Regions from separate parts of the Marinobacter sp. UBA3607 genome, predicted to be linked through region 2. Evidence: predicted binding sites of a transcription regulator. Region 2 holds the regulator's gene; each other region holds the start of a gene.
What was found. The regulator sigma-54, encoded in region 2, starts transcription at its own class of promoters, with help from an activator protein. The targets are predictions, from matches to a motif close to ANTGGCATNNANNTTGCTNT.
Positions count from the first base shown of each region.

Region 1: the regulator sigma-54 is predicted to act here: its motif matches at 2,177-2,196, upstream of B2589_RS06380 (CmpA/NrtA family ABC transporter substrate-binding protein).
Region 3: the regulator sigma-54 is predicted to act here: its motif matches at 3,004-3,023, upstream of B2589_RS11830 (PEP-CTERM sorting domain-containing protein).
Region 4: the regulator sigma-54 is predicted to act here: its motif matches at 2,866-2,885, upstream of glnA (glutamate--ammonia ligase).

Region 1 is NZ_DFLY01000017.1:29,582-34,556, reverse strand. It holds gene B2589_RS06385 (ABC transporter permease) at 1-676, opposite strand, end outside; gene B2589_RS06380 (CmpA/NrtA family ABC transporter substrate-binding protein) at 690-2,054, opposite strand; gene B2589_RS06375 (nitrate reductase) at 2,530-4,975, shown strand, end outside.
Region 2 is NZ_DFLY01000010.1:48,469-53,443, forward strand. It holds gene lptA (lipopolysaccharide transport periplasmic protein LptA) at 1-505, shown strand, start outside; gene lptB (LPS export ABC transporter ATP-binding protein) at 483-1,208, shown strand; gene B2589_RS02775 (RNA polymerase factor sigma-54) at 1,342-2,874, shown strand; gene hpf (ribosome hibernation promoting factor) at 2,957-3,259, shown strand; gene ptsN (PTS IIA-like nitrogen regulatory protein PtsN) at 3,355-3,825, shown strand; gene rapZ (RNase adapter RapZ) at 3,860-4,744, shown strand; gene B2589_RS02795 (HPr family phosphocarrier protein) at 4,751-4,975, shown strand, end outside.
Region 3 is NZ_DFLY01000032.1:38,942-43,916, forward strand. It holds gene B2589_RS11820 (phosphotransferase) at 1-519, opposite strand, end outside; gene B2589_RS11825 (exosortase/archaeosortase family protein) at 516-1,967, opposite strand; gene B2589_RS11830 (PEP-CTERM sorting domain-containing protein) at 2,082-2,849, opposite strand; cyclic di-GMP riboswitch class I at 2,891-2,977, opposite strand; gene B2589_RS11835 (tetratricopeptide repeat protein) at 3,169-4,975, opposite strand, start outside.
Region 4 is NZ_DFLY01000013.1:42,806-47,780, forward strand. It holds gene pip (prolyl aminopeptidase) at 1-554, opposite strand, end outside; gene typA (translational GTPase TypA) at 814-2,625, opposite strand; gene glnA (glutamate--ammonia ligase) at 3,018-4,421, shown strand; gene B2589_RS04870 (DUF4124 domain-containing protein) at 4,599-4,975, shown strand, end outside.

The sequences.
Region 1 (4,975 bases), on a different contig from region 2:
GACTCACTGCGGCTACCCCAACACTGGTATTAATCAGCGTCGGCCACAGACTGCACAGGGTGACTGTAATCATCGAGGTCAGGAACGACTTCTCGAACATCGGATCGTCACTGACATAGGTGGCGGACACCACCATGGTCACCAGCGGCAGCCAGGCCAGCGGAGAGACCGGTTTGAAGATCTGTATCAGGGGATTCACCGCAGCCTGGAAGTACCGGTTCAGGCCAAAGACAATGCCCAACGGCACTGCAATCAATGACGCCAGGGCGAAACCGGCCAGTACGGTCAGCAGGCTGGTGACCACCTGGTCGAGAAAGGTGGGCGCGCCCGGGTAATCCCGGATGCGGACGTCTGCCTGCGGATTGTCGGCCAGAATGCGGGCATTACGCTCCTCCTGCATGGTGATGAACTTATCGGCCCGCTCCCGCTGGCTGGCGTGCTCCTGCCACAGTTGTCCGGATTGCTCCCACACCTGCACCGGGCCGGGGAAAGCCCCCAGGGAGGTTTCCACCTGCGGTGCGGCCAGGTGCCAGAAGCCGAGGAAGAGCAGAATACCAACCAGCGGCAACAGCAGCTCTTTGCCCCGCGTGAGCCATTCGCGCGGATGCATACCGGAAAGCAGCTGGCGGCTGCCACTGGCCATGGACTGACCGATTCTTGCACTTAACGTAGTCATTTTTAGCCCTCCCTCACGGTGTCTCTGACCCTTTCAGGCCGATACTGAAACGATCGATGTAGGCGTTGGGTTGGCGCGGAGTGAACGGTACACCGTCAATCAGCTCACCCTGCATTGGACGTTCAAAGTTCTCCTGGGCAAAGTCCGGGAAGTCACTGGCGGTCATCAGGCCGTCCTCGATCAGTGACTGGGCGGCTTCGGCGTAAAGATCGCCCCGGTACACCCGGGCTGCGGTCTTCATGTACCAGTCGTCGGATTTCGCCTCGGGAATCTGTCCCCAGCGACGCATCTGGCTCAGGTACCAGATCGCATCAGACGGATAGGGGTAGGTGGCGTGGTAGCGGAAGAAGACGTTGAAATCCGGTACTTCCCGGACATCGCCCTTTTCATACTCGAAGGTGCCGGTCATGGAGTTGGCAATGACTTCCCTGTCGGCCCCCACGTAGCTGGGACGCGCCAGAATGTCCACGGCGGCTTCCCGGTTGGCGTTCTGGTTTTCGTCCAGCCAGTAAGCGGCGCGGATCAGCGCCCGCAGTAAACGCAGGTGGGTGTTGGGGTATTGCTCCGCCCAGGATTCGGTCACCCCGAATACCTTTTCCGGGTTGTTGGGCCAGATTTCGTAGTCAGTAATCACCGGCACACCGATGCCCTTGAACACCGCCTGCTGGTTCCAGGGTTCACCCACGCAGTAGCCCTGGATGGTGCCCGCTTCCATGGTGGCCGGCATTTGCGGCGGTGGCGTTACGGAAAGGTGCACGTCGGCCTCGAGGGTGCCGCTGGTGTCACCGCGCTGGGGCGCGTAGAAGCCGGGATTCAGGCCACCGGCGGCCAGCCAGTAACGCAGTTCGTAATTGTGGGTGGACACCGGAAACACCATGCCCATGCGGAAGCGCTCGCCATTGGCACGGGTCTGCTCCACCACGGGCTTAAGGGCGCTGGCTGAAATCGGGTGGGCCAGACGCTCGCCTTCCATCTCCAGGTTCGGTTTCATCGCTTCCCAGACATCGTTGGACACGGTAATGCCGTTGCCGTTGAGGTCCATGCTGAAGGCGGTGATGATGTCGGCTTGGGTGCCATAGCCTATGGAGGCGCCCAGCGGCTGGCCGGCCAGCATATGCGCACCGTCCAGTTCGCCAGTGATCACCCGGTCCAGCAACACCTTCCAGTTCGCCTGGGCTTCGAGCTCCACGAACAGGCCCTCGTCCATGAAGTAGCCCTGTTCCCAGGCAACCGCCAGCGGGGCCATATCCGTGAGCTTGATGAAGCCAAGCTTCAGGTCGGGTTTCTCCGCCGGGCCAATCTCGGCCTGGGCCAGGGAACTCAGACCGATCAGGGTGGCGGTCAGTAAAGGTCGAACATAATGGTTCACTGTCTTCATCGGGATGCCTCTCGGTTCTTTCATTCCAGACGCGCAAAAAAAAGCGCCTGCCTCCGTTGCCGGAGAGCAGGCGCCGATGCCTGTAAATGAGAGCTGTGATGTCGTGATGGTTCACTAATTACTCAGCACAAGCCGTGCCATTTGGAACTATTCATGTATTTCAGTAGGTTGCGGGATCTCTGGTCGTTCAGGCAGGGGCGCCCGGTTCTGTGCCGGGGTGGTTTTGGTGCAGAAAATGGACAATTGCACCAAGGTGAACACCAATCGAGAGGCTTTCCACGGGATCTTTTTAACGGTGCAGCCTGGCTTCAACCTGCGCACCATGCGGCATTCAAGGCCCTTACAGGCATCAAAGCGTGCACTGGCCTCCTAATTGCTTTCTTTAAAGACAGACAACTCAGGCAACGAAGCCCGCCCCCGGCTCTGGAAACAGAACCCGGGAGGCGGGTTTTTTTGGTTAAAAGCGAGGAACAGCATGAAACACCACGACACTCCAACGGACTCTATTGCCACCACCTGCCCCTACTGTGGTGTTGGCTGCGGTGTGCTGGCCACCTCCGGCTATGTCGGGGGCGATCGCCTGCATCCGGCTAATGGCGGCCGGCTTTGCGTCAAGGGCTCTGCCTTGCACGAGACGCTGGAGGATCCGAACCGGTTGTTGGAGCCAAAGGTCGGGGGGCGTGAGGTGACGTGGGCTGAGGCCATTGACCGGATAGCCGGGGCCATTTCTGAATCGGTGCGGGAGCATGGTCCGGAGTCGGTGGCTTTCTATCTCTCCGGGCAGTTGCTCACGGAGGATTATTACGTTGCCAACAAGCTGGCCAAGGGCTTTATCGGCACTCCGCATGTGGATACCAATTCCAGACTGTGCATGTCCTCGGCCGTTGCGGCCCACAAGCGTGCCTTTGGCGAGGACTGTGTCCCGGGCTGCTACGAGGATCTTGAGCTGGCGGACTTGCTGGTGCTTGCGGGCAGCAACGCCGCCTGGGCCCACCCGGTGCTGTACCAGCGGATGAGTGCGGCAGGTCGTCAGGGACGGAGAGTGGTGGTCATCGATCCCAGAAAGACAGCAACGACCGACCTGGCGGACCTGCACCTTCAGCTTCGCCCCGGAACAGACACCCTGTTGTTCAACGGCTTGCTGGTCTGGCTGCAGGATCATGAAGCGCTGGCGGATGACTATATTGCAAAGCACTGTAACGGTTTCGAGGAAACCCTGGCGATCGCCCGGTCCTGTGCCCCTTCTGTGCAAGCGGTGGCCAGCGGCTGCGATCTGGCAGCAGAAGATGTACGGTGCTTCTATGAGTGGTTTGCAGACACCGGGCGCACTGTGACCGCTTTTTCCCAGGGTATTAATCAGTCGGTCGCCGGTACCGACAAAGCCAATGCCATCATTAACTGCCATCTGGCTACCGGGCGGGTGGGCCTACCGGGTGCGAGCCCGTTTTCGTTAACCGGGCAGCCCAATGCCATGGGTGGTCGTGAGGTCGGCGGGCTCGCCAATACCCTGGCAGCCCATATGGATTATGACACCCCGGGCGCCATGCTCCGGGTCTCGGATTTCTGGCACAGCGAGCAGATGGCCAAGGGGCCTGGCCATAAAGCCGTGGAGTTGTTCGAGGCGGTTCACCGGGGTGAGATCCGTGTGCTCTGGGTAATGGGAACCAACCCCGCAGTCAGCCTGCCGGACACTGACCGGATTCACCAGGCACTGTCCCGTTGCCAGACGTTGATCGTTTCGGACTGTGTGGCTCAGACCGATACCACGCAGTTTGCCGATATCCTCTTGCCGGCTGCCGGCTGGGGCGAGAAAGATGGAACGGTGACCAATTCGGAGCGTCGCATTTCGCGCCAACGGCGGTTTCTAACCCTGCCGGAGAAGGTTCGGCCGGATTGGCAGATTATGCGGGATGTTGCCTGGGCCCTTGGCCATGCCCAAGCCTTCGACTACCGTTCCCCGGCCGATATTTTTCGTGAACATGCTGCGTTGTCCGGTTATGGAAACGGGGGCGAGCGTGTGTTCAATATTTCGGCGTTGTCTCAGCTCAGTGACAAGGAGTACGACGAACTGGCGCCGGTGCAGTGGCCGGTTACGGATGGTAATCCAGGAGCCTGGATGCAAACCCGCCGGCTGTTTTCGCACGGCAGGTTCCCTACGCCGGATGGCCGGGCCCGGTTGGTGCCTGTGTCCAGTTTGCCGCCCGGGCAGCAACCGAGCCCCCGGTATCCACTGGTGGTGAATACCGGGCGAATCCGGGACCAATGGCACACCATGACCCGAACGGCCGTGGCCCCCAGACTGCTTGCCCATCGCAGCGAGCCCTTTATTGAGCTGCACCCGGCGGATATTGCCAACTTTGGCCTGACGGAAGGCGCGCTGGCGTTGCTGCGTGGGCAGGGCGGTGCCGGTTACGTTGGTCGGGTGCGGGCCAGCACCGGGCAGCGTACCGGTGAAGTGTTTGTGCCCATTCACTGGAATGGCCGGTTTGCCTCTGCTGCCCTGGCCTCCAGCCTGATCCGGCCGGTTGTGGACCCCATCTCCGGCCAGCCAGAAGGCAAGCACGGGGTGGCGACAATCCGGCCCCTGGTGACTTGCTGGCAGGCGAGGCTGATGTTGAATGACGCCAGCGATGTTTCATTGGACACCACTGCCCTTGTCTACTGGAGCCGCCAGCGCTTGCCCCACAGTCACAGCTGGTGGTTCGCCGGTGGCCATGACATGAACTGGGATGACTGGGGGCAAGGGGGTTTTTCCCGGGAACCGGAAATGGTGATGGAGGACCGCGCCAGGCAGCGTTACCGAGCCGCCTGGCTCAGCGGCGATCGCCTGGATGCCGTGTTACTGGTTGAACCCTGTGCTCAGGCCATGCCGGATCTGGACTGGCTGGACAGTTGCTTCGGCAGCGGTGAGCTGGGGCCGG
Region 2 (4,975 bases):
CGCCCCGGCGATGGCCTTTGATATGGACTCGAACACCCCCATCCAGGTGAGTGCCGACTCCGCCCGGCTGGATGACAGCGCCGGCGTGGCCACCTACACCGGCGACGTGGAACTGGTGCAGGGCCGCACCCGGCTGGAAGCCCAGCGGGTGGTGCTGTACCGGGACGACCAGGGCCTGAGCCGCATTGAAGCCAGCGGATCTCCCGCCCATTACCGCCAGCCCTCCCGGGAAGGCGAAGGCATGACCAATGCCAGCGCCCTGAACATTACCTGGGCCGCCAGGGACAACCAGCTGACCTTCGAGCGCGAGGCCGTCATCGAACAGGCGGGCAACACCTTCAAGGGTGATGTTATTCATTACAATACGGTCAGCCGGGTGGTTACCGCCGAAGGCGGCACTACGGAAACCGGCGGTTCCGGCCGGGTCGAAATGGTCATCCAGCCGCGTAACACCGGCCAGTCCAGTAACGGGGAAGGTTCTGATGGCAGTACTCAGGGCCAGTAATCTGGCCAAAAGCTACAAGCAGAAAAAAGTGGTCCTGGATGTTTCCCTGGAGATCCGCTCCGGAGAAATCGTCGGCCTGCTGGGCCCTAATGGCGCAGGCAAAACCACCTGCTTTTACATGATCGTAGGCCTGGTGCCGGCAGACCGGGGCCGCATCACCATCGACAGCCAGGACATCACTCCGCTGCCCATGCACGGCCGCGCCCGCAAGGGCATCGGTTACCTGCCCCAGGAAGCCTCGGTATTCCGCAAGCTCACCGTGCGGGACAACATCATGGCCATCCTGGAAACCCGCAAGGGCCTGAACCGGGCCGACCGGGAAGCCAAGCTGGAAGAGCTGCTGGAAGAATTCCATATCACCCATATCCGGGACAGCCTCGGCATGGCCCTGTCCGGTGGCGAACGTCGCCGGGTGGAAATTGCCCGGGCCCTGGCCATGGAGCCTGCCTTCATCCTGCTGGACGAGCCCTTCGCCGGGGTAGACCCCATTTCAGTCAGCGACATCAAACACATTATCCGGCACCTGCGGGATAAGGGCATTGGCGTGCTGATTACCGACCATAACGTGCGGGAAACCCTGGATATCTGCGAGAACGCCTACATTGTGTCCGGCGGCCACATCATTGCTTCGGGCAACTCCGAGGCCATCCTCGCCAACCAGCAGGTAAAAGAGGTGTATCTGGGTGACGAATTCCGCCTTTAAGCGGAGCGCCCTGCCCTTTCACCGAGGTCTGATTGTGTTGCAGAACGGTAACAAGTAAACTCGGCAAAGATCTTGCAAGGAAATTCGATTTTTTACCGGGATACCAGTCTGTTATGGATCTAAAGCCATGGTTATGAAAGCCTCGTTACAGCTAAAACTGGGCCAGAGCCTGACCATGACGCCCCAGTTGCAGCAGGCCATCCGCTTGTTGCAGCTTTCTACCCTCGATCTCCAGCAGGAAATCCAGCAGGCGCTGGACTCCAACCCCATGCTGGAAACCGCCGAGGACGACGACCACGGCCCGGAAGACACCACCGAACAGCAAAGTTCTGACGACCAGCATAACGAAACCGCCAGCGCCCAGGATGACAACGCCCCGGAAAGCAGCAACGACTGGGACGAATCCGAGAACGGGCCGGACTGGAATTCGGAAAGCGACATTACCGACACCATTCCAGACGATTTGCCGGTCGATACCGCCTGGGAAGATATCTACCAGACCGCCCCGGCCAGCGCTCCGAAAGACGACGACGAGAACGACTCGGACTTCGAAACCCGCAACTCCCCTACCGAAACCCTGCGGGATCACCTGGAATGGCAGCTGAACCTCACCCCCCTGAGCGAACGGGACCAGGCCATCGCCCACGCCCTGATGGACGCCGTGGACGACCGGGGCTACCTCACCTCACCGCTGGACGAAATCCACGCCGGCCTGCGTGAAGACAGCGATGAAGACCCGCTGGACCTGGATGAGGTAGAAGCCGTGCTGCACCGCCTGCAGCATTTCGACCCGCCCGGCGTGTTTGCCCGGGACCTCCAGGAATGCCTGCTGATCCAGCTGAACCAGCTGCCACCGGACACCCCCTGGCTGCGCCAGGCGCGCCAGGTTGTCACCCAGTTCCTGCACCTGCTGGGCAACCGTGACTACGCACAGCTGCTGCGCCGCAGCCGGTTGAAGGAAGACCAGTTGCGGGAAGTCCTGGCCCTGATTACCAGCCTGAACCCGAAACCGGGGGATGTGATTGATCATGGTGATACCGACTACGTGATCCCCGATGTGATCGTGCGCAAGCATGAAGGCCGGTGGCGGGTGGAGTTGAACCCGGAAATTGCCCCGCGCATCCGGGTGAACGCCAGCTACGCGTCGCTGATTCGACGGGCCGACAGCAGCGCCGACAACACCTACCTGCGCGACCAGTTGCAGGAAGCCAAGTGGTTTATCAAAAGTCTGCAGAGCCGCAACGAAACCCTGCTGAAGGTGGCCACCCGCATTGTCGAGCACCAGCAGGGCTTCCTGGACCAGGGTGAGGAGGCCATGAAGCCCCTGATCCTGTCGGACATCGCCCAGGCCGTGGAGATGCATGAGTCCACCATCTCCCGGGTAACCACCCAGAAGTACATGCACACACCCCGGGGCATCTTCGAGCTGAAGTATTTCTTCTCCAGCCACGTGGGCACCGCCGAAGGCGGGGAGTGTTCCTCTACCGCAATTCGTGCCATGATCAAGAAACTGATTGCAGAGGAAACCCCGAAAAAGCCGTTGAGCGACAGCAAAATTGCGGCCATGCTAGGGGAACAGGGTATCAACGTGGCCCGGCGCACCGTGGCCAAGTACCGGGAGGCCATGCACATACCTCCTTCGAACGAACGCAAACGACTGGTTTAACGTTTACCAAATAATCACCGGGGCACGAAGCCCTGGCACTCAGTCCGGCGGAACGCCGGCATGATGACAACAGGAGACGCCAATGCAACTCAACATTTCAGGCCATCACGTAGAGCTGACCCCTGCACTGAAGGATTACGTCAACACCAAGTTCGAGAAGCTTGAGCGCCACTTTGACCACATCAGTAACTGTCAGGTGACGCTGGAAGTTGAGAAAGTTCGCCAGATGGCCGAAGCTACCCTCCACGTTGTGGGTGGCGAGGTTCACGCAAAGGCTGAAAACGAGGATATGTACGCGGCAATCGATGCCCTGGTGGACAAGCTTGACCGCCAGATCCTCAAGCACAAGGAAAAGAACGTAGACCGGATGCACGGTAACGGCTAAGCGCCTTCCAGCGCAGGCTACCGGGTAATTCAATCGAACGAGCTGCGGCAGGGCTACCGGCCGCAGCCTTTTTTTTACGGGTTCACAGTTAATCCATGAGCGATACATCCCTGACCATCGACAACATCCTGGCCCCGGCACTGACGCTGTGCCAGGTACCGGCGTCCAGCAAGAAACGGGTGTTGGAGTTTATTGCCGAGCGGATTCACTATCAGGACGAGACTCTCAACGACAACGACATCTTCAACAACCTGGTGTCCCGGGAGCGTCTTGGCAGCACAGGTATCGGGCAGGGTATCGCCATACCCCACTGCCGCCTGGAAGGTCTGGACCGGGTAATCGGAGTGTTGATGACCCTGGCCGAGCCGGTGGACTTTGATGCCATCGACAACCAGCCGGTAGACCTGGTGTTTGCCCTGGTTGTACCCAAAGAAGCCACCAGCGAGCACCTGGAGCTGTTGAGCCAGCTTGCCGAACGTTTCAACGACAGCGCATTCTGCGAGCGCCTGCGCAAATGCCAGGATGCCGACTCCCTGTATAAGGGCATGACCACCGACAGCCAGTAACCGAGGGCTGTCAAAGTACGGGAGAAGCCTAACCATGAAGCTGATCATCGTCAGTGGCCGGTCCGGGTCGGGCAAAAGTACGGCACTGCACGTACTGGAAGACCTGGGGTTCTATTGCATAGACAACCTACCCATCGGCCTGCTGTTTCCCCTGACCCGGGAAGCCGTGGCCCACGAGGCCCCCGGCCGCCTGAAAAAAATGGCGGTCAGTATCGATGCCCGCAACCTGTCCGGTGAACTGGCCAATTTCGAGGACATCTACCAGCGGCTGGGTGATACCGGGATCGAGATCGAAATCATCTTCCTGGATGCCGACGAGCAATCCCTGCTGCAACGGTTCCACGCCACCCGGCGCAAGCACCCCCTGAGCGACGACAAGACCTCCCTGCGCGAAGCCATCAGCAACGAGAAACAGCTGCTGGAACCGCTGTCGAAGCTGGCCGACCTGTATATCAACACCACCGGCCTGTCCATGTACGAATTACGCGACATGGTGAAACAGCGGGTGGCCGGCCGCAAGGAACAGGAAATCGCCCTGCTGTTCCAGTCATTCGGCTTCAAGCACGGCGTGCCGGTAGATTCCGATTATGTATTTGATGTGCGCTGCCTGCCCAATCCGTACTGGGACACCAGCCTGCGCAAGCACACCGGCACCGACCAGCCGGTAATCGATTTCCTGGAGCGGGAACCGCTGACCGGGCAAATGGTGGACGACCTCACCGGCTTCCTGAACACCTGGCTACCGTCCTTTGCCGACAGCAACCGCAGCTACATGACCATTTCCATCGGCTGCACCGGTGGCCAGCACCGGTCGGTGTATGTGTGCGAGCAATTGGGCGCTTACTTCCGCAAGCAGTACCGCAACGTGCAGGTGCGCCATACCGAGTTGCCTCACCTGCAAGCCCGGGGAGAGATCTGAGCCGCCATGATCTGCCGCCCCATCACAATTATCAACAAGCTCGGGCTGCACGCCCGGGCCACCAACAAGCTGGTGACCACCGCCTCCCGGTTTGACAGCAAGATCACCCTGAAGGCCAAGGGCCGGGAAGTGGATGCCCGCAACATTATGCAGGTGATGATGCTGGCCGCCAGCCAGGGCACCGAAGTGGAGCTGGCCGCCGATGGCCCGGACGAACAGGAAGCCATCGAC
Region 3 (4,975 bases), on a different contig from region 2:
CTGGGTATTCAGTTTCTCCAGAACAGGCAGAAACCTGGCCTCGATTTTGTCCAGTAACCGCTCGGGCAGAAGCTTTTCCTGCCGGATGTCCCGAATCTTGCGTTCGGTTGCGTGCAAGAGCCAGGCGGCTTTCGAGTTATCTGCGTCGTGGCTGGCTGAGGTTCTGTGGTAAAGCGCCAGCCATTGTCCAAGTTCTCCGACTCTGGAAAAAATCGTCTGCGGATCATTGAGGCGGTGGCCTCTCAGCCGGCCTAGCAAGTAAGTTGCATTCCAGAGCGTGTGGAACAGTTCATCGCCGTGAACGCGTTCGGTGGTGAGGGTGTTGGTGGCCGTATCAAAATCCACCAGGCGTATGGGGCTGACGTTTTCTGTGGCAACCTCTAGTTGCAGGCACCTTTGCAGCTCTCCGGCTTCGTCGGCCAGGCTCCGCTCACGGGTATGCTTGCGGTAAACCTCATTATTGATGAACCCGGTGCTTCTCGGGTTGATCTTGGCAGTGCCAGCATTACTTTGGTTCATTGCGAGCTTGCCTTGTTCTCTGGTGGTAACGGGCTCAGGCTAATGGTGTTCTGGGCTGCTCCCACGTTTTCGATCGCCCGGTTACATTGCCTGGGCTCACACTCCGCCATCACTGAAACCAGCGCAAACCGGCTTGCTCCACTTAATGTAGCCGGGATCTGCCATAACTTCGCATCGCGGTAGCTTTGGGCTGCGTAATCCCCAACCTGATACCACTGCAAAACAGCCACCTGCTGTCTGCCAACGCGGTTCTGATAGATTTTCACCTGCCCCTGGGTTTCTTGAACCAACCACTCCTCCGAATCAATGGGCGGCCGAAGGTAGGGCACCAGCTTATGATCGGTAGCGGCAGAGCGCTCACTTTGTGCCACTGATAGCCAGGCACCATCCGGCGTTGCCCAAACTTTGTGGTCGAGGTTATCCGGGAGCCGCAGCTGAAGGGGCAATTCGGAGGGCTGGCCGGGAATCATAGCCGCATTCGGTGGCGCCCAGGGGCTGGTTTCGTCACCGGAGAGTTGAACCACGTTGAGGGCGACCGGCCCCGCTATCAGGGCGACTAGAACCGCGAATAAACCTTTGCGTGAGAGTTGCTTTGCATCGGGTGCATTGATTTCTGTCCGGCGCTTTACCGGCGCGAAGTAGAGCGCAGGCAGAATAAAAACACCGTAGATTACCCAGCCCATCAGTTCATGGTCGGTCAGCAGTTCACTTTGCATCTCGGACTGATAGCCGATAACGACCAGAATGAAGATTCTCACCCAGTTGGCAATCAACCCGAGAACCATGGCAGCGGCCAGGAAGCACAGCCATCCTCGCCAGCGGTAGTCATTGAGGATAGACATCATGGCGGCGAGCAAGATGGAAATGGCAAAGTAGCGAATACCGGAGCAGCCATCGGCAATGACCAGGCGGCCATAGGGCAGGGTGATGCTGTTGCCTTCAATCAATGCGGTCATCCCGAACAATCGAACCCAGTTGCTCACCACGGCGCTGGCAATGGCGACCAGGGCGGGAATGACATCCGCCCAGATCGGCAGAGAAAGGGCGAGCAGGATAACGTAGGGAAGCAAGCGCAGCGCTCTGTGAAAACCCAGCAACGTCCAACTGGTGGCAAGCAGGCCGGCGGGTAGCATCAGATAGGTGAGGGTGTCTATTCTGACCAGCTCAAGTAAGGCCCAGACAAGCGTGGTGACTAACAGAATCAGGATGCCGGTTACCTGAAACCTGGATGCTGAAGGGGCTTGCGTATTGGTCGGCAACGGAGGGTGGATCAAGAGAAGCGCTACGTAGATAACCGCGGTGGCCAATCCATGGGCCAGTACCTGCTCAAACTCCAGCCATTCTGATGCCAGCCTTATCCAGGTTGGATAGAACAAAACTACGCTGACTGCAGTTACGATCAGGTACGGCAGGGCATAGGGCAGGTTGTCTAATGTCTTCCTTAACATCTTCTGTCCACCGGCATTGCTACAGCTTCAGAATACCGTTGTTTGTGACGACATAAAACAAATGTGCGCACAAAAAAGCCAGCCGAAGCTGGCTTTTCAGAAAGCCTAAGAATATCAGGCTTTTTGGCGACGACGGGCGGCACCAAGGCCGGCAAGTCCGAGGCCAAGTAGGGCGAGGGTGCCGGGTTCAGGTACCGGCACTGCGGATTCAAGGAACAGTACAAAGTCGTTGAAGTCCATGTCGCTGCTTGCGTAGGATTGGTCTTCCCAAGCTAAGATCCAACCATCCTTCCAATTGGTAGCACCGAAGACAGATCCGAGGTCTACATCATCACCCTTACCTTGGAATGCAACCATCTGCTGTTCATCATTTGGGTTTAGGGCATTTTGTGAATAGAGCGTGTATCCTCCCTGTCCCGCAATCGTAAGGAAGAAACCGAAGGTGTCGCCACCGAACTGGATCCCTGTGAAGTCCTCGGCGTTTTCACCGTCATACACTTTGCCATCGTCGGCTACGCCGAACACCTGACCTGTTCCTACACTGTCCGTCGCAGTGTCAAAAAGGGTGTACCGCTTGTTAAGGTTAAACGGGTCATTTGGATCATAAATGCCAACAGAGGTTAAGCCGTCGGTTGTGTTACCTGCGATCGAGGCTACATAGCGAGACTGGGTAGTGCCCGATTCAGTATTTTTCCAAAGGCTTGACGGTGTTGCCTGATCGGTTTGAACGTTTACTGAGCTGTCTCCGTCAACTGTAATGTCATTGAGGATAGTCTGTAGAGACTTCTCCCCATTTGCCTCATTGGTCTCAATGTAGACAGCGTTGGCCGCGGTTGTCCACGCTGTTAGCGCTATTGCAACAGTAATAAGTTTGAGTTTCATGGGTCTTCTCCGGTTGTGAAGCTCTAAATCCCTGTAGTTCGCTTTGCAACCAGGCTGTCTCTTCGGATACTGACCAGAGATCCTTGGCTTTCCGTCCCATCCTCGCGGGTGGTTTGGCTCCTGACCGGGATAAAACCCGATCTTCTCCTTGTATTAAGCGATTATCGTGCCAACCAGCTAACTGACTGAATTTCCGTTGAATTTCTTTGGCAGCCAAGAGACGTATGTAAAAGTTTTCGACAACCCAAAAAACAGGGCCGGTGCTTATAGCGATCCGGCCCTTCTGGTTCGTGTGGCAGAGACGTTTTGTCAGGATTTCTTACAAGGCTTTCCTGGCACTCTCCAGGTGGCTGGTGATGTCTTCGTTACCCGGCGCCAGTGCCAGCGCTTTTTCCAGGGTGGTGACCGCTTGCTGGTGGTTACCGGCCAGGTGCAGCACCCAGCCATAGGTGTCCAGTACGGCAGAGTTTTGGGGGGCCTGTTCACTGGCTCTGCGCGCGAGCTCCAGCGCCCGTTCGGTATCGTTTTCCCTCAGCAGCCAGGCCAGATTGTTCAGGGCAGCGATGTTGTTGGGCTGCTGCTCCAGAACATAGTCATAGTGGGTGGCGGCCAGCTCATTCTGGTTGTTGTTCATCAGCCAGTCGGCTCGGGCCAGGTTGGCGGCAATGCTTTGTGGTTCATGGTCCAGCCATTGGCTGGTGATTTCGCCTCGGGCTTCCGGGCCCTGGCTGGCTGCCAGGCGGAGCAGGGTGGGCAGAAGGGCGGTTTCCTTGCGTTCCTGCCATTGTTCCTTCAGGTACGTCCAAGCTGCTTCGGGTCCGTTTTGGGATTCCAGTATGGATGTCCTCGCCAGCACGGTTGCCGTAGTTACGCCGAGGTTGTCTTCCACGGCTTGCAGTTCTTCCAGCGCTTGCTGATGCTTGCCCTCAGCCTGCGAAACCCCCACGGCCAGCAGGGCCAGACCCTGGTTATCAGGTGCCAGGGCAACGGCTTCTGCCGCTTTGGCCCGGGCGGTCGGGTAGTCTTCTGCCTGAACTGCTGCGCGGGTTTCTGCAACCAGTAGCTGGCCAAGCAGGCGGTTTACGGCAATGGTCTCGGAGGTTTGCTCTTCTCCCAGCAGGGTGCGCACTTGCACCAGTTCTTCGATGGCCCGCTCGCGGTTTCCGGTGCGGGCCAGAATGGCGGCCAGTGCCAGTCTGGGTTGTGCCATTTCAGGGTGTTGCTGTGCCAGCTTTTCTATCCGCGCGGTAGCGGCGTCGGTATCCCCAAGGCGGCTGTCCGCCAGGCTGGCGAGTAGCACTGCCTGGGGCATATCGCCGTAGCCATTAACCAGTGAGTCCCTCAGTTCCTTAGCCTCGGTTTCTTCACCGCGGGCCAGCAACACATTCATGTAAGTGCCGGTGGTGTGCCAGTCTTCCGGCTGGGCGGCGAAAGCCATTCGCAGTTGGCCCAGTGCCTGCTCGGGCTGGTTGTTGCGCAGGTAGTGCTGGGCCAGGGCCAACCGCAAACGAGTGCGTTCGGGTTCGTTGCTGATGGCTTTGCTCAGGCTGGCCACTCCGTCACTTTCCTTCCCGGGCAGGCTCAGGGCCAGAATGCCGTGCATGGCAATGATTTCGTTGTCGTCCGGCCGGGCCTGCATGGCCCGTTCAAGTGTTTTCAGCGCTTCTTCCCGTTCGCCCTGGTCGATTTGTGCCATGGCAGCGGCGCGCAGGAAGGGGGTTGGTGTGGTTTCAGGGTCAAGGTTCTCGGTCAGCAAGCGAGCGCCTTCATCCAGCTCGCCGGTGCCGGTTTCAAGAGCCCCGAGCATCAGGGCCGCCTGCTGGTTTTCCGGGTCCAGCTTCAGCATGTCCCGGAGAATGGTTTTGGCCTGGTCGACGTTGCCTTCACGTAGCGCCGCTACCGCAGCTTCGCCTTGCTCCCGGGCACCGGAATTCTGGTTGTCGGCCAGAATTTTGTTGTAAACCTGGGCTTCGGTAATCTTGCCCTGCTCGGTCAGCACCCGGGACAGTGCCGTCAGTACTTGCCGGCGCACCGGCAGGAAAACATCAGACGTCGGCATGCTGCCTGCGGCGTTTGTCAGTGTGGCTGCGGCGTTTTCCAGGTCGTTCTCCCGGTATTGGGCCATG
Region 4 (4,975 bases), on a different contig from region 2:
GCGCTGGTGAGCCGGCGATAAAAGGCGGTCACCATGTCATGACGCTCGTATTCAGGAATCGGCGCCAGAAAATCCTGCCAGTAATCCGGAAACACCCGGCTCGCACCTTCCTGATAAAACCACTGAATATCTCGCGGCCGGCACAGGAAAATGCCCCGCAACACCAGCCCGAGAACCCGCTCCGGATAGGCTTCGGCATACACCAGGCTGAGCGTGGAGCCCCAGCTGCCACCAAACAGCAACCAGCGGTCAATGCCCAGAAACTGGCGAATGGTTTCCATGTCCTGCACGAGGGTGTCGGTGCTGTTGCCTTCCAACTCCGCCAGCGGCGTGGAACGGCCAGCGCCGCGCTGGTCCATCAGGATAATCCGGAAGCGCTCGGCATCGAAGAATCGCCGATGGTAATCCTCACACCCACCACCCGGGCCACCGTGGACCACAAGCACAGGAATGCCATCCGGATTGCCGGATTCTTCCAGGTACAACTCATGGGGTTCGTCCACCGCAAGGCGGTGACGGGCGTAGGGGTCGATGTCGGGGTAGAGGTTCAGCATGACGAACTCCGTTTCAGGGATAACGGCAGTCTAGCTGAGTTGGGTGGAGACAATAAAGGAGGGATTGGTTTGCCACGAAATCCACGAAAGGACACGAAAGAAACTCAAAAGAAAAAGATTATTTTTTTTGCCACGGACACTCACGGAATTACACGGACAACTGCCAAAAGCATTTTTGTCCGTGAGGGTCAGTGAGTGTCCGTGGCCAATCAGTTTCTTTCTTTCGTGTTCTTTCGTGGATTTCGTGGCAAAAAGTCTTTTACTTCTTACCCGCGCGCTTACGCTCGTTCTCGGTCAGAAGCTTCTTGCGCAGACGGATCGACTTGGGCGTGACTTCTACCAGCTCGTCGTCGTCAATGAACTCCAGCGCCTGCTCCAGGGTGAACTTGATGGGCGGCACCAGGCCGATCACTTCGTCTTTACCGGAGGCACGCATGTTGTCCAGCTTCTTGCCCTTGGTGGGGTTAACCACCAGGTCGTTGTCGCGGCTGTGGATACCACACAGCTGGCCTTCGTAGATTTCCTGGCCCGGGTCCAGGAACAGCTTGCCCCGGCTCTGCAGGGTTTCCAGCGAGTAGGTCAGCGCAGTACCGGTCGCCATGGAAACGATAACGCCGTTCTGGCGGCTGGTTACGTCACCCATTTTCACCGGGCCGTAGTGGCTGAAGGTGGAAGTCAGGATGCCGGTACCGGAGGTCATGGTCAGGAAGGTGTTCCGGAAACCGATCAGGCCGCGGGCCGGAATGGTGTATTCCAGGCGGATTCGGCCCTTGCCGTCCGGGATCATGTTGGTCATGTCACCCTTACGCAGACCCATCTGTTCCATGATCGCACCCTGGTGCTGCTCTTCGATGTCGATGATCACGTTTTCGTACGGCTCTTCCTTCTGACCGTTTACTTCCTTGACCACCACTTCCGGGCGGCCTACGGCCAGCTCGAAGTTTTCGCGGCGCATGTTCTCGATCAGAACCGACAGGTGCAGCTCACCACGGCCAGACACCTTGAACTTGTCCGCTGAATCGCCTTCTTCAACACGCAGTGCCACGTTGTGCAGCAGTTCTTTTTCCAGGCGCTCTTTGATGTTACGGCTGGTTACGTACTTGCCTTCTTTACCGGCAAACGGCGAATCGTTTACCTGGAAGGTCATGGATACGGTGGGCTCGTCAACGGTCAGCGCCGGCAGGGCTTCTACGTTAGAGGGATCACACAGGGTGTCGGAAATGAACAGCTGGTCCAGGCCACTTACGCACACAATGTCGCCAGCCTGGGCTTCTTCAACTTCCACACGCTGCAGGCCGGAGTGGCCCATGATCTTCAGAATACGGCCGTTGCGCTTCTTGCCGTCGGCACCGAGAGCCACCACCGGAGTGTTGGTCTTCACTTTACCGCGCATGATACGGCCGATACCGATCACACCCAGGAAGCTGTTGTAGTCCAGCTGGGAGATCTGCATCTGGAACGGGCCGTCCATGTCAACAGAAGGCGCAGGCACGTGGTCAACAATCGCCTGGAACACGGCGTCCATATTGTCCTGGAGGTCTTCATGGTCCATACCGGCAATGCCGTTCAGGGCGCTGGCGTAAACAATCGGGAAGTCCAGCTGCTCGTCGGTGGCACCCAGGTTATCGAACAGGTCAAATACCTGGTCTACAACCCAGTCCGGGCGCGCACCCGGGCGGTCGATCTTGTTCACAACCACAATCGGACGCAGGCCCGCTGCGAAAGCTTTCTGGGTAACAAAGCGGGTTTGCGGCATGGGGCCGTCGATGGAATCCACCACCAGCAGCACACTGTCTACCATGCTCATTACCCGCTCAACTTCGCCACCGAAGTCAGCGTGGCCCGGGGTGTCTACGATGTTGATATCGTAGTCCTTCCATTTCAGCGCGGTGTTTTTTGCCAGAATGGTAATGCCACGCTCTTTTTCCTGGTCGTTGGAGTCCATAACGCGCTCGTTTTCGAGCTCTTTACGGTCCAGGGTGCCAGACTGGCGCAGCAACTGGTCAACCAGGGTGGTTTTACCGTGGTCGACGTGGGCAATGATGGCGACGTTTCTAAGCTTATCAATCACAACGGGTATCCTGCAGAAATTAGCGGCGCGCAGTATATCGAAAAGTCCATGTCGATAATATGAAGAATAGTGCCTAATATGTAACCAACCCTTCCGGCGCACTGATATCAGGCAATCCACCGGTTTTCGCACCAAAGTGGTGCGCTATTCTGGTGCAATTCCAGGCCGGCCACCGTACACTTTTGCACACACAACGCACCAAAGCCTTGCCACTGCGCTGTTGTGGCGCAGTTACACAAAACTGGCAAGGCACTTGCTTAGTGAGGAGCAGCCGTAATTGAAAGGTAAGGGCCAAAGGCTTCTGGTAAGCTGCCTTCACCTGCAAGAGATCGGGCCTCAGCACACTGAACGATCCGGCACAACGAACACGAAATCACTACGGAGCATGCACAATGTCCAAGACGATTGATTTGATCAAAGAACACGAAGTCAAATGGGTTGACCTGCGCTTCACCGACAGCCGCGGTAAAGAACAGCACGTTACACTGCCTGCCACTGAAGTAGACGAAGACTTTTTTGCCGACGGCAAGATGTTCGACGGCTCTTCTATTTCTGGCTGGAAAGGCATCAACGAGTCCGACATGATCCTGATGCCGGTTGATGAAACCTCCGTGCTGGATCCGTTCACCGAAGAAACCACCGTTAACATTACCTGCGACATCGTGGAACCCACCACCATGCAGGGTTACGAGCGTGACCCCCGCTCAGTTGCCCGTCGCGCAGAGGAATACCTGAAGTCTACCGGCATTGCCGACGGCGCTCTGTTCGGCCCGGAGCCGGAGTTCTTCATCTTTGATTCCGTTAAGTGGAAGACCGACATGCAGGGCTCCATGTACGAGCTCTACTCTGAAGAAGCCGCCTGGGTATCCGGCGAAGACTTCGACCGCAACAACATCGGCCACCGCCCGGGCGTGAAAGGCGGCTACTTCCCGGTTCCGCCGGTAGACAGCCTGCACGACCTGCGTGGCGCCATGTGTGCGGCGATGGAAAGCATGGGCCTGACCATCGAAGTGCACCACCACGAAGTGGGCACGGCCGGCCAGTGTGAAATCGGCGTTGGCCCGAACACCCTGACCCGCAAGGCAGACGAAGTTCAGATTCTGAAGTACTGCGTGCACAACGTAGCCCACGCCTACGGCAAAACCGCCACCTTCATGCCCAAGCCGGTAGTGGGTGACAACGGTTCTGGCATGCACGTACACATGTCCCTGAACAAAGACGGCAAAAACCTGTTCGCAGGTGACAGCTATGCCGGCCTGAGCGAAATGGCCCTGTACTACATCGGCGGCATCATCAAGCACTCCAAGGCCATCAACGCCTTCACCAACCCGGCCACCAACAGCTACAAGCGCCTGGTACCCGGCTTTGAAGCCCCGGTCATGCTGGCCTACTCTGCCCGTAACCGTTCCGCTTCCATCCGGATTCCGTACGTAAGCAGCCCGAAGGCGCGCCGTATCGAAGTGCGCTTCCCGGACCCGGCAGCCAACCCGTACCTGGCCTTCGCCGCCCTGATGATGGCCGGCCTGGACGGCATCCAGAACAAGATCCACCCTGGCGATGCCATGGACAAGGACTTGTACGACCTGCCGAAGGAAGAAGCCATGAACATCCCGCAGGTAGCCACTACCCTGCAGGAGGCGCTCGATTGCCTGGCAGAAGACCACGAGTTCCTGACCCGCGGCGGCGTGTTCACCGAAGACATGATTGCCGGCTACATCGACCTGAAGCGTGGCGAAGTTGAGCGTATCAACATGACCACTCACCCGGTTGAATTCGAACTGTATTACTCCTGCTAAGCCCCTGCACCAATTTGGTGCGGCCCGGTAGCAACAAGCCCCGCCCCGTGCGGGGCTTTTTTATAGCTGGCTTTGTGAGGCCCTTAACGATATGTAACCCAAGCAAGCCCGCCAGCCGTTGAAAACCCCGCCAACGGCGCCGATAATCGAGGCAGTTGATCAATGCAGGCCTTTATTATGAAAACACCTCTCGCCCTTGTAACCGGATTCTGTTTACTGGCCGCCGCCGGCGCCCACGCAGAGGTGTACCGGCATGTGGATGCCCAGGGCAACGTCACCTTCTCAGACGAGCCGATGCAGGGCAGCGAAACCGTTAAAGTAAAACCGGTGACCACCATCACCCTGCCCAAACCGGAAGTGGTGCGGGAAACCGACCAGCTTCGGCAAGAAGTCCAGAAGGAAGGCGCCAACTACGACAGCCTCACTTTTGTGCACCCGCAAAATGACCAGGCCTTCCACAGCGGCAGTGGCGACGTCACCTTTGAAGTGCGCAGCACCCCCGGCCTCCAGCGTGGCCACAAATACGAAATCACCCTCGACGGCCAGCCCGTAGG